2 regions of the Paenibacillus sp. FSL R10-2734 genome follow, and region 1 is predicted to be linked to the other one. Evidence: a T-box and tRNA genes for the amino acid it is inferred to sense, from the RefSeq annotation. Region 1 holds a T-box; the other holds one or more tRNA genes.
What was found. The T-box of region 1 lies ahead of trpS (tryptophan--tRNA ligase). A T-box ahead of a tRNA ligase gene usually reads a tRNA of that ligase, here a tRNA-Trp.
Positions count from the first base shown of each region.

Region 2: it encodes a tRNA-Trp, which carries the amino acid that the T-box ahead of trpS (tryptophan--tRNA ligase) is inferred to sense. The anticodon was not compared.

Region 1 covers NZ_CP150170.1:1,712,042-1,717,476, forward strand. Annotated here, with positions in the region: gene NSS67_RS07585 (M3 family oligoendopeptidase) at 1-1,031, shown strand, start outside; gene NSS67_RS07590 (O-methyltransferase) at 1,514-1,924, shown strand; gene NSS67_RS07595 (alpha/beta-type small acid-soluble spore protein) at 2,125-2,355, opposite strand; gene NSS67_RS07600 (aldose 1-epimerase) at 2,560-3,534, opposite strand; T-box leader at 3,669-3,908, shown strand; gene trpS (tryptophan--tRNA ligase) at 3,973-4,959, shown strand; gene NSS67_RS07610 (hypothetical protein) at 4,961-5,149, opposite strand; gene NSS67_RS07615 (metal-dependent hydrolase) at 5,255-5,435, opposite strand, start outside.
Region 2 covers NZ_CP150170.1:1,540,700-1,546,134, forward strand. Annotated here, with positions in the region: tRNA gene NSS67_RS06880 (tRNA-Asn) at 1-41, shown strand, start outside; tRNA gene NSS67_RS06885 (tRNA-Ser) at 45-137, shown strand; tRNA gene NSS67_RS06890 (tRNA-Glu) at 156-230, shown strand; tRNA gene NSS67_RS06895 (tRNA-Val) at 286-361, shown strand; tRNA gene NSS67_RS06900 (tRNA-Met) at 379-455, shown strand; tRNA gene NSS67_RS06905 (tRNA-Asp) at 482-559, shown strand; tRNA gene NSS67_RS06910 (tRNA-Phe) at 570-645, shown strand; tRNA gene NSS67_RS06915 (tRNA-Thr) at 672-747, shown strand; tRNA gene NSS67_RS06920 (tRNA-Tyr) at 753-838, shown strand; tRNA gene NSS67_RS06925 (tRNA-Trp) at 844-917, shown strand; tRNA gene NSS67_RS06930 (tRNA-His) at 941-1,016, shown strand; tRNA gene NSS67_RS06935 (tRNA-His) at 1,062-1,137, shown strand; tRNA gene NSS67_RS06940 (tRNA-Gln) at 1,157-1,231, shown strand; tRNA gene NSS67_RS06945 (tRNA-Gly) at 1,238-1,312, shown strand; tRNA gene NSS67_RS06950 (tRNA-Cys) at 1,324-1,397, shown strand; tRNA gene NSS67_RS06955 (tRNA-Leu) at 1,412-1,490, shown strand; gene NSS67_RS06960 (helix-turn-helix domain-containing protein) at 1,650-2,399, opposite strand; gene NSS67_RS06965 (BMP family ABC transporter substrate-binding protein) at 2,727-3,866, shown strand; gene NSS67_RS06970 (ABC transporter ATP-binding protein) at 3,969-5,435, shown strand, end outside.

The DNA.
Region 1 (5,435 bases):
TGAACATCAATCGTATGACACAAGATACTTTGAATGCGATGTGGGATGTGATTACGAATAGCAAGCCTGCACTCGTGGCCTACCTTCAACGCAAAGCAAAGCTGCTTGGATTGGATGCTCTCTCATGGGTGGATGTCGATGCTCCTGTGGGCAAATCTTCCGGTAAAATCCCTTATGATCAGGCCGCTAAAGATATCGTTACCCAGTTCCGAAAATTTAGTCCGAAGATGGCGGAGTTTGCAGAGCACGCTTTTGATAATAACTGGATTGAGGTTGAAGATCGTAACGGAAAACGTCCAGGTGGGTTCTGTACATCCTTCCCAGAGAGCAAGGAATCACGGATATTCATGACTTATAGCGGCACACCTTCCAATGTTTCAACATTGGCGCATGAGCTGGGGCATGCTTATCATTCTTATCTGCTGGATGACCAACCTGTATTTAATCAGAATTATGCCATGAACGTTGCAGAGACTGCTTCAACCTTCGCAGAGGTTATTGTGTCTGACGCTCAGGTTAAAGCGGCTGGCGATGCTGAAGAGAAGCTGGCGCTGCTTGAGACGAAGATTCAGAATAGCGTGGCCTTCTTTATGAACATTCACGCCCGGTTCTTGTTCGAGACTCGCTTTTATGAGAAACGTAAGGAAGGTCTTGTGAATGCTGAGGAGCTGTCTGAACTGATGGTGGAAGCGCAGAAGGAAGCTTTCTGTGGGGTGCTTTCGGAATACCATCCTCATTTCTGGGCTTCTAAGCTGCATTTTTATATCACTGATGTGCCGTTCTATAATTTCCCGTACACCGTTGGTTACATGTTCAGCACAGGCTTATATCGACTGGCTCTGCAAGAAGGAGCTTCCTTTGCAGACAAATACGATAGCTTGCTGGAAGATACTGGTGTTATGACTTTAGAGGATTTGGTACTTAAGCATCTGGGTGTAGATCTGACGAAGCCGGACTTCTGGCAAGGCGCTACAGATCTGATTGTGGCTGACATTAACGAGTTCTTAGAGATGACAGAGCATTTAGTATAAAATGTCTAAAGGAAGACAAATTTCACGGTAGGAAAATTATCGATTTTTCAGCATAAATACGCAAAAGCTCCTATATTAGGGGCTTTTTTTGATGGTAAAATGTCGAATAAGCCCGATTTTTAAACGATAATGTACGATTGATCTATGGATTTCGCGCATATATAGGGATAATAACCCAATTTTACCCAATTATGTTGTTCGCTTTTAGTTAGTAACCTATAATGAGCCTTAAGCCTTATATATGGTGTGCTAGAAAAACCACTTAGCTAAACTTACAAAACTAAGTAAACGCTTACAAGAGGGAGGGCTAAGCCCACAAAACTGAAGTTAAGCTAACAAAACTAAGCAACGCTTACGAGGTCAGTTTTGCGAAGTAAACTCGAACGAGGCTAAGCTAACAAAACTAAGCATTGCTTACGAAGTTAGTTTTGCAAAGTAAACTCGAACGAAGCTGAGCTAACAAAACTTTAAGGAGGAAAAAAATGCTTAAGACAGAACAATTATCATTGGCGAGACAGATGGACATGGTGTTTAAGGAGCTACAAGAAGAATTATCGGGATTAACTTCTGGTACGGTATTTGTGCAAATACGAAATAACATGATCGGCAAATTCGGCATACGACATAATCCTCTTTCTGGGCGGTGTGGGGGATTCACTGATGTGAAAGAAGGGATGACAGATGGACAGCAGTCATCGTTTCGCCTAATGGCGCTGGAAAGTCTGAAATACAAGCGTCGCTGGACGCATGGTGAGATTGCTTACGAATTCGCCATCAGACAGGGAATGGTGATTGTAGATGCTACGTTGGAGTCCAATTACAATATGGCGAATCTGATGATTCGCTCTCCTCGCAATGCCTATGCTGACAGCTCTGAACAATTTTTCGGTTAATTGTCATTTACATAAACTTGCAGTTCGAATTAAAAGAGAAGGATCATTTATATGCTTGCGCAATAAATGATCCTTCTCTTTCTTGTAGAAATCAAAAACCCTCCCACAGCTTCAGAAAGAAGTGTGAGAGGGCTCAAAAGCTACTCGGCTTTAAGCTTTTTTATAAGCCATAGCCGGATAAAACACTTAAGATTACGTTGTTACTGACGACCAGACAATTGTTGTTCTGCCAGTTGTACTAGACGTTTAGTAATGTAACCGCCTAGAGAACCAGTTTCGCGGGAAGTGTGATTCCCGTAATAACCGTCTGCGGGGATCGATACTCCAAGCTCCTGTGCTGCTTCATATTTCAACTGTTGCAAAGCTGCAGTTGCTTGAGGAACGACCAGGTTATTGGAACGGCTGCTACGACCTTGACCTGCTTGACCCATGTGTGTCACCTCCTTCGCCCGTTGTGAAGATAGTATGAGCGCTAAGAGGTTAATTCATGCATCCTTTCGAAAGGTTTTAAGGATGGTAATTATTAGTGGATTAAAAGTGAGGATAGAAAATGCTTTATTGCTAGGAATCACACATAAAAAAACGGTCTCCCCTTACGTAATCGCAAGGGAAGACCGATATACTGTATATCTGCATTAAATCTCAGGGTAGATCATTTCTAACATGGTGGACAGATTCTGACTCTGACCGGGTTCTATCGTTAAGAGGCCTGTGAAGGAAACATCCTCGGATACATTCGGTGCATTCGCGAGCCATGTATAGGGCTCAATGCACAGAAATTGATCTGCTGGTCCTTTAGTATATAGCACCCAGTGACGGAATAGATTCTCGTCAGCAGTATAGCGGAGGCCGTAACCATCATCACGTAATAATAAGGCTTCTACCGGTTGTTTTTCTCCAATACGTAGAGCAGTATCAAAATTAGTTCCCTGCATGTTCATTCCAGTGTTCAAGGCTTCCAGATCACCGAGTGGAATTAGATTGCCGCTAGGGAGCAACTCATCGTTCAGTTCATAAATACTATTTACTGGAAGTTTAAGATTCCAGCGCTCAGGTTCTCCATCAATCATAAACCAGGTGTGATAACCGATCCCAAAAGGAATCCGATGATCTCCGAGATTTGTAACCTTTAAAATTTGGGTAAGCCGGGCTTCCTGAAGCCTAAATGTCATTTCGAATTTGAGTGGGAAAGGGAATTGCTCCATCCAGTGTGGATCATCTTCCGTTCGGAATTCAGTAGTGACCGCGCAACCATCCTCATCTTCTTCAATATCGCTGACACACCAGGCCTGAGTTCGGTGTAGACCATGAATATGGTTGTCATTAGCGGTATTCTGGTCAAATTGATAACTTGTACCCTCGAATTGAAATTGGCCCTTACGAATTCTTCCGGGTGGGATTAAGAGCGGCATGCCAAAATGGTAAGGTTTTTGCAAAAAGAATGCTTGATCACTCTCATCAGGCTGTCGTAGAATTTCCCGTTGCTCCTTTACATCAAACAATGAAATCACGTTATTTCCTAGTCGCGGCAAAAGCGTGACTTCCAGTTGACGGCTGTGCAAAATATAAGTATCATAACCGCCCCACTGCCCTTTGGTCACCTGTTTCATGAGATATGCTCCTTTATCGTAACTGTAATCGAATAGAACATGGATAACCTTATCATAACAGATTTATACGGTAGTGGTTAAGTGATTTGACAACTTCTCTTTATGGTTCTATGATGAAGGCATTAATTCATGATGAAAATGTGATGACGGGGATAAGTAGGCAGGCATTGTACCTTCAGAAAGCCGGTGGTTGATGCGAACCGGTAGGACACTCCTGATGAATGGACCCCTGAGCGCCGAGCTTGAACGGGAGCAAGATGCCCTAGTAGACCGGCCGGATCTTCTCCGTTAACAGAAGACTAAGGTTGTTTTCTTCTTGTCTAAACAAGATTAAGCAGCGAATAAGGGTGGCACCACGGTCTCACGTCCCTTGCGGATGAGGCTTTTTTTGCGTTCTCGGAAACTTAGAAATTACATCAAACGGAGGTATAAATTATGATGAAAAAAGTAATGTCAGGCATTCAGCCGAGTGGTTCACTTACTCTGGGAAATTATATTGGAGCGTTGAAAAATTTTGTGAAGCTGCAAGATGATCATCAATGTTTCTTTATGGTTGTCGATATGCATGCGATCACTGTAGCTCAAGATCCTGCGGCGCTGCGTGAGCAGTCAGAGTCTGTAGCGGCCCTCTTTATTGCAGCGGGAATTGATCCTACACGTTCTAATGTTTATATGCAGTCGCATGTGCCACAACACGCTGAACTGGGCTGGATCATGACGACACTTACAGCAATGGGCGAACTGGAGCGTATGACTCAGTTTAAAGATAAATCATCAGGTAAGGATTCAGTTGGTGCTGGTCTATTCGTGTATCCTTCCTTGATGGCCGCAGATATTCTTGTTTATAATGCAGATCTTGTGCCAGTAGGAGAAGATCAGAAGCAACATTTGGAGCTGACTCGTGATTTAGCTGGCCGCTTCAATAATCGTTTTGGCGAATTCTTTACCATTCCTGAGCCGTATATTCCAGAAGTGGGTGCGCGTATTATGTCTCTGGACGATGGCACTAAAAAAATGAGCAAGAGTAATCCGAACGCAGGAAGCTATATTGCTCTGTTAGATTCACCGGACGTGATCCGTAAAAAAATCAGCCGTGCAACGACTGATTCGGGACGTGAAGTAATCTTTGATCCAGCTAATAAGCCAGAGATCAGTAATTTAATGAGTATTTATTCCGAATGTTCTGGAATGACACTCCAGCAAATTGCCGATCGTTATGAAGGACAAATGTATGGCGGTTTTAAGAAGGAGCTTGCTGAAGTGGTTGTATCCACGCTTGAGCCTTTACAACAAAGATATAATGAAATTCGCAGCTCGGGTGCGATCACAGATATTCTTGCTGAAGGCGCTGATCGCGCACGCATTGTTGCAGCGGATACGCTGAATGGAGTAAAAGAGCGGATGGGATTTCTGCCAGCTCGTTAATCTAATCAGCGCTTAGGCTTTCCTGTTTGCGTCTGAGCTTGGCTTTGAGGATAAATCCCCATCCAATATTCATTACGCAGAGAAACCCAAGAAGAAGTGCCAGCCAGAAGCTATAACTGATCGCGATTGAAGCGGCAGTGAGAATAAGAATAGAAGAACAAGCGAACCAAAGTGAAAGTCCTTTACCCATTAGGAGAGCCTTCCTTTCTGCATCTGCTAAAATGAATCCCGGAGTATAATAATACTCCGGGATTTTTTGTGATTATAGAATAGATCTCTGCGTAAGTCTACAGTTTCATCGTAAAGAACTAGGATCAATGGAAAATCGTTTGTCGAGCTTCTCGCTGCTAAGCCAGCCTACATAAGTATTTAAAGGTTGATATTGGTTGTCCATAACTAATACGGCCACAAAAGGGTATTGTTTGCGGTGCAAATAACGCACATCCCCCCAGCGTACGATATATCCTGAAGGAAGC
Region 2 (5,435 bases), 170 kb from region 1:
TAATCGAGTTGTCACAGGTTCGAGTCCTGTTCGGGGAGCCATATGGAGAGGTGTCCGAGTTTGGCCGAAGGAGCACGATTGGAAATCGTGTAGGCGCCACAAGCGTCTCGAGGGTTCGAATCCCTCTCTCTCCGCCACAAATTTTTAATTAGTATGGCCCGTTGGTCAAGGGGTTAAGACACCTCCCTTTCACGGAGGTAACATGGGTTCGAATCCCATACGGGTCACCAAATTTTCACTTGATTTTACATAGTGGACTTTGGTACAATAACAATTGTTCTTTACGGAGGCTTAGCTCAGCTGGGAGAGCATCTGCCTTACAAGCAGAGGGTCGGGGGTTCGATCCCCTCAGCCTCCACCATATTTATTTAATAACGACGCGGGGTGGAGCAGCCCGGTAGCTCGTCGGGCTCATAACCCGAAGGCCGCAGGTTCAAATCCTGCCCCCGCAACCAATTTTCATCAAGCAATTATATCTTTTGGAACCGTGGTGTAGTTGGCCTAACATGCCTGCCTGTCACGCAGGAGATCGCGAGTTCGAATCTCGTCGGTTCCGCCATTTTTACCTTGGCTCGATAGCTCAGTCGGTAGAGCAGAGGACTGAAAATCCTCGTGTCGGCGGTTCGAATCCGTCTCGAGCCACCATGATTTTTATAAAAGAATGAGTGCCTGCCGGTGTAGCTCAATTGGTAGAGCAACTGACTTGTAATCAGTAGGTTGGGGGTTCAAGTCCTCTCGCCGGCACCATCCTTGGGGGATTAGCGAAGTGGCCAAACGCATCAGACTGTAAATCTGCTCACGTACGTGTTCGGTGGTTCGAATCCATCATCCCCCACCAGTTTTAGGGGCATAGTTTAAAGGTAGAACAACGGTCTCCAAAACCGTTGGTGTGGGTTCAATTCCTGCTGCCCCTGCCAAATTCTTTCTAAAGTTTAATATGGCGATCGTGGCGAAGGGGTTAACGCACCGGATTGTGGTTCCGGCATTCGTGGGTTCGAGACCCATCGGTCGCCCCATTTACTTTAACAAAGAAGAGTGACAACTAAATTCAGTATCATATGGCGACTGTGGCGAAGGGGTTAACGCACCGGATTGTGGTTCCGGCATTCGTGGGTTCGAGACCCATCAGTCGCCCCATTTTACTTAAAAATGTTATTGGGGATTAGCCAAGCGGTAAGGCAACGGACTTTGACTCCGTCATGCATAGGTTCAAATCCTATATCCCCAGCCATTTTATGCGGACGTGGCTCAGCGGTAGAGCATCGCCTTGCCAAGGCGAGGGTCGCGGGTTCGATTCCCGTCGTCCGCTCCAAATTTTTATATGGCGCCATAGCCAAGTGGTAAGGCAAAGCTCTGCAAAAGCTTTATCCCCAGTTCAAATCTGGGTGGCGCCTCCATTTAGTTTATATGTGCCGGCGTGGCGGAATGGCAGACGCGCTCGACTCAAAATCGAGAGGGAAACCGTGGAGGTTCGAGTCCTCTCGCCGGTATATCAAAAGGTTTGTAAAGTTGCTTATACAAGCGACGTTACAAACCTTTTTTCTTTATGCCTTTGGACTTTCATTCATAAGCCGTTGAATTAGAGGAGATCTCTATTCAACGGCTTTTTTATATGGAATGGAGGTTTATTGATTGTATGGAATGGAGGTTTATTGATTGTTTAGGCGGAAGCCCCGTGGGGTGAGACCTATCTCTCGTTTAAACATATTGCAGAATTGGGCGTCGTTCACAAACCCTGCAGCTGCGGATACTTCAGAGATATGCATTTGGGTATGCTGCAAGAGAGACTTCGCATAATCCAGACGCTTCAATAGTAGATAGCGCAGAGGTGAAGAGCCGAAACGTTCTTTAAATAAATGGCGGAAACGATCATAGCTATATCCGGACATTTCAGAGAGTGTTGCGACCGATAGTTTATGGCGGTAATGCTCATTCATATAGTTTAGAACATATTGTACTCTGTCTTCCGTTGGAGATTGAAAACCAGAGGCGCTAAGTAGCCGAATCAGATGAACAGTAATTTCACTCATTTGCAGGTTTAATAGTTCAGAGAATCCATCTTGTTTGCGCGTAAACTCTGCTTTCATTCGAAGCAAGATTTGCAGAACAGTCTGGTCTCTATCATCTTCATATACGCCTTGCAAATTCTCCATATTTGGGTGATTTGAATGGAAGCCTACAAATAGAACAGTAGCATCCTCCCGATGGTTCTCGTCATGTTTATGATTGGGTGGTACAAGCGCGAATGATGATGAACGAAAATGATAACTTCGCGAACCTACATTGGTAGTTCCTAATCCGTTTAAATAATAGACTAGTTCATAGCATTCATGCTGGTGTGGTGGAATATAGGTATTAACCTCATGTGCTGCATTTACAATATATAGAACACGATCCATGATGAGCCTCCAATATTTATGTTTTAGCCGAATCGCACAAAATTATGACCGAAATCATATAATTTTTTTCATTAATATTTGATATGATCGTATCAAGAAATCCGAAGATTAGCAACCTGACTGGACATCTCGTTCGGAAATTAGTCGGATTATTTGTAAAAATGATAATTTTGTCTCTATTTTCGAGTGTATTCGTTAAAATCATTAAATTTTTAACAATGTAACTGCAATATGAGAGTTTCCATCTAAATCGTGAAATATACAACGGACTAAGAAGGAGAACCTCTCAAATTACTAACCAACTACAAATAGGGGTGGAATAGAATTATGAAAAAGAAAGTTCTTTCTTTGTTGTTACTAGTAGTAATGGTAATGGTCACAGCTTGTGGAAATAATACGTCGAGTAATGGAGCTTCCTCGAATGCAGGATCAAATGCGGCTGATGGTGGAGAAACAGGTTCAGGGGATAAACTCAAGGTCGTACTACTGATTCCAGGAACACTTGGAGACAAATCATTTTTTGACTCTGCGAATAGCGGTTTGCAAAAGGTTAAGGACGAACTGGGTGCAGAAACAAAGGTTGTAGAAATGGGTGTCGATAAAACGAAATGGGAGCCTACATTCAACGATATCGCCGCTGAGGATTGGGATGTCATTATTTCTGGCGGATCGGAAATTACGGAAATGTTTAATGCAACAGCTGAACTATATCCAGACAAAAAATTCATTAACTATGATACCGATATAGATGAAGCGCCAGAGAATATGTACAACATGTCTTATGCGACAAATGAAGTATCTTTTTTGGCAGGTGCTGTAGCAGCGCTGGCTACACAATCGGATATGGCAAGTGCTAATCCTGAGAATGTGATCGGTTTTGTAGGCGGCATGGACATTCCAGGAATTAACGCTTTCTTGGTAGGTTATATTCAGGGCGCTCAATATGTTGATCCTGATGTGAAGGTAGCAGTATCGTATGCTGGTGATTTCGTTAACCCGGCTAAAGGTAAGGAGCTTTCGCTGATTCAATATAACTCCGGTGTGGATGTTATTTTTAACGTGGCTGGCGGTACAGGTCTTGGGATCTTTGACGCAGCTAAGGAGAAGAAGAAATATGCTATCGGTGTAGATTCCGATCAGGCGATGTTGCTTAACGAAACAGATAGCGAAAAAGCAAACTTGATCGTTACTTCTTCTATTAAAAAGATTGATAGTGCTATTCTGGGTGCCGTGAAGAGATTACAAGATGGTACACTTGAGATGGGTAAACGTGATGTGTTGAGCTTTGTAGATGATGGTGTGGGCATTGCGGAGAATGATATCTATAAGAATGTATTCCCAGCAGATCTTCAGGCCAAAGTCGAAGAAGTGAAGCAAAAGCTGATTAACAAAGAAATTACAGTAGATAACGCGATGGGAATGGAAACCTCAGAAGTAGAAGCCATTCGTAACGCTGTTAAGCCTTAAGTATAGGTATATAGTGATAAACCTACAGTTGGAGATTCTTCTATTAGAAGAATTCCAGCTGTATATTTTTGCAGACCTCCAAGTTGAAAGGCGTTGAGACCTATGAACAAAGCTCTGCTGGAAATGCGGGGAATTACCAAGGTGTATCCCAATGGCGTCGTTGCAAATAAAGACGTGCATTTTTCTTTAAGTGAGGGAGAAATCCATGCGATTGCGGGCGAGAACGGCGCTGGTAAATCTACTTTAATGAAGATCATGTTCGGCATGGAAGAGCCTAGTGAGGGCGAAATCTATATCAAGGGTGAAAAAGTAAAGCTGCAATCGGCTCAGGATGCCATTGATAGAGGGATCGGTATGGTTCACCAGCATTTTATGCTGGTACCTTCTTTTACGGTGGCAGAGAACATGGTGCTGGGTATGGAGCCTCGTAAAGGTGTTGGCATCAATTATGCAGAAGCTGTCCGCATGACCGAAGAGACTGCGAAGAAATACAATCTAGCAGTGGATCCAAAAGCAAAAGTGGAGGATCTCACGGTTGGTATGAAGCAAAAGGTTGAGATTCTGAAGGCGCTGCTGCGTGGAGCAAAAATCCTCGTTCTGGATGAGCCGACCGCAGTGTTGACCCCCCAGGAAACAGAGGAATTGTTCCGAGAGCTTAAACAATTAAGAGAGCAGGGTCATACGATAGTTTTTATTTCACACAAGTTGAAAGAAGTTAAAGCAATCTGCGACAGAATTACGATTATGCGTAGTGGACGTAGTGAAGGTGTCTTCCAAACGAAGGATGTCACGGAGCAAGAAATCTCACGACTCATGGTGGGCCGAGACGTCGTGTTGAAATATGACAAGGAGATTCTGTCTATTGGCGAGCCGGTACTCACTGTACAGGGCCTAGGCGTAAATGATGCACACGGCAAAGCGTTGCTATCAGATATCAACTTTGCGGTACGTGGGGGACAGATCGTTGGGATTGCTGGTGTAGAAGGTAACGGGCAGACACAGCTCATTGAGGCGCTTACAGGGAGCTTAAGAGGTGTTTCAAGCCAGGGCTCAGTGCTAGTGAAGGGAAAGGATATTCGTGAATCGGATATTTTGGATATTCGTAAGCTAGGCGTTTCCTATATCCCAGAGGATCGGATGCATCAAGGGATAGCCAGTGATGCGAGCATAGCGGATAATCTGCTGTCCACTCAGTATCGTACAAAAGCTATGAATAAAGGTCCTTTTTTAAATGGATCACGAATTGCCAAGCTAGCAGTATCACTTGTAGAGGAATTCAAAGTCCGCTGTTCGGGGCCTTCTCAGCCGATCGGCATGTTGTCAGGTGGTAACATGCAGAAGGTAGTTGTAGCTAGGGAGTGTTCTACTGAACCGAAGCTGCTTATTGCAGAGCAGCCGACGCGGGGCGTGGATATAGGCGCAGCGCAGTTTATACATCAGAAGCTGTTGGAGCTGCGCTCAGCCGATTGCGCGATTTTGCTAGTATCGGCAGATTTAAATGAGATTTTAGAGATCAGTGATAGTCTGCTAGTGATGTACGAAGGTAAGATCGTAGCTTTTTTCGAGGAG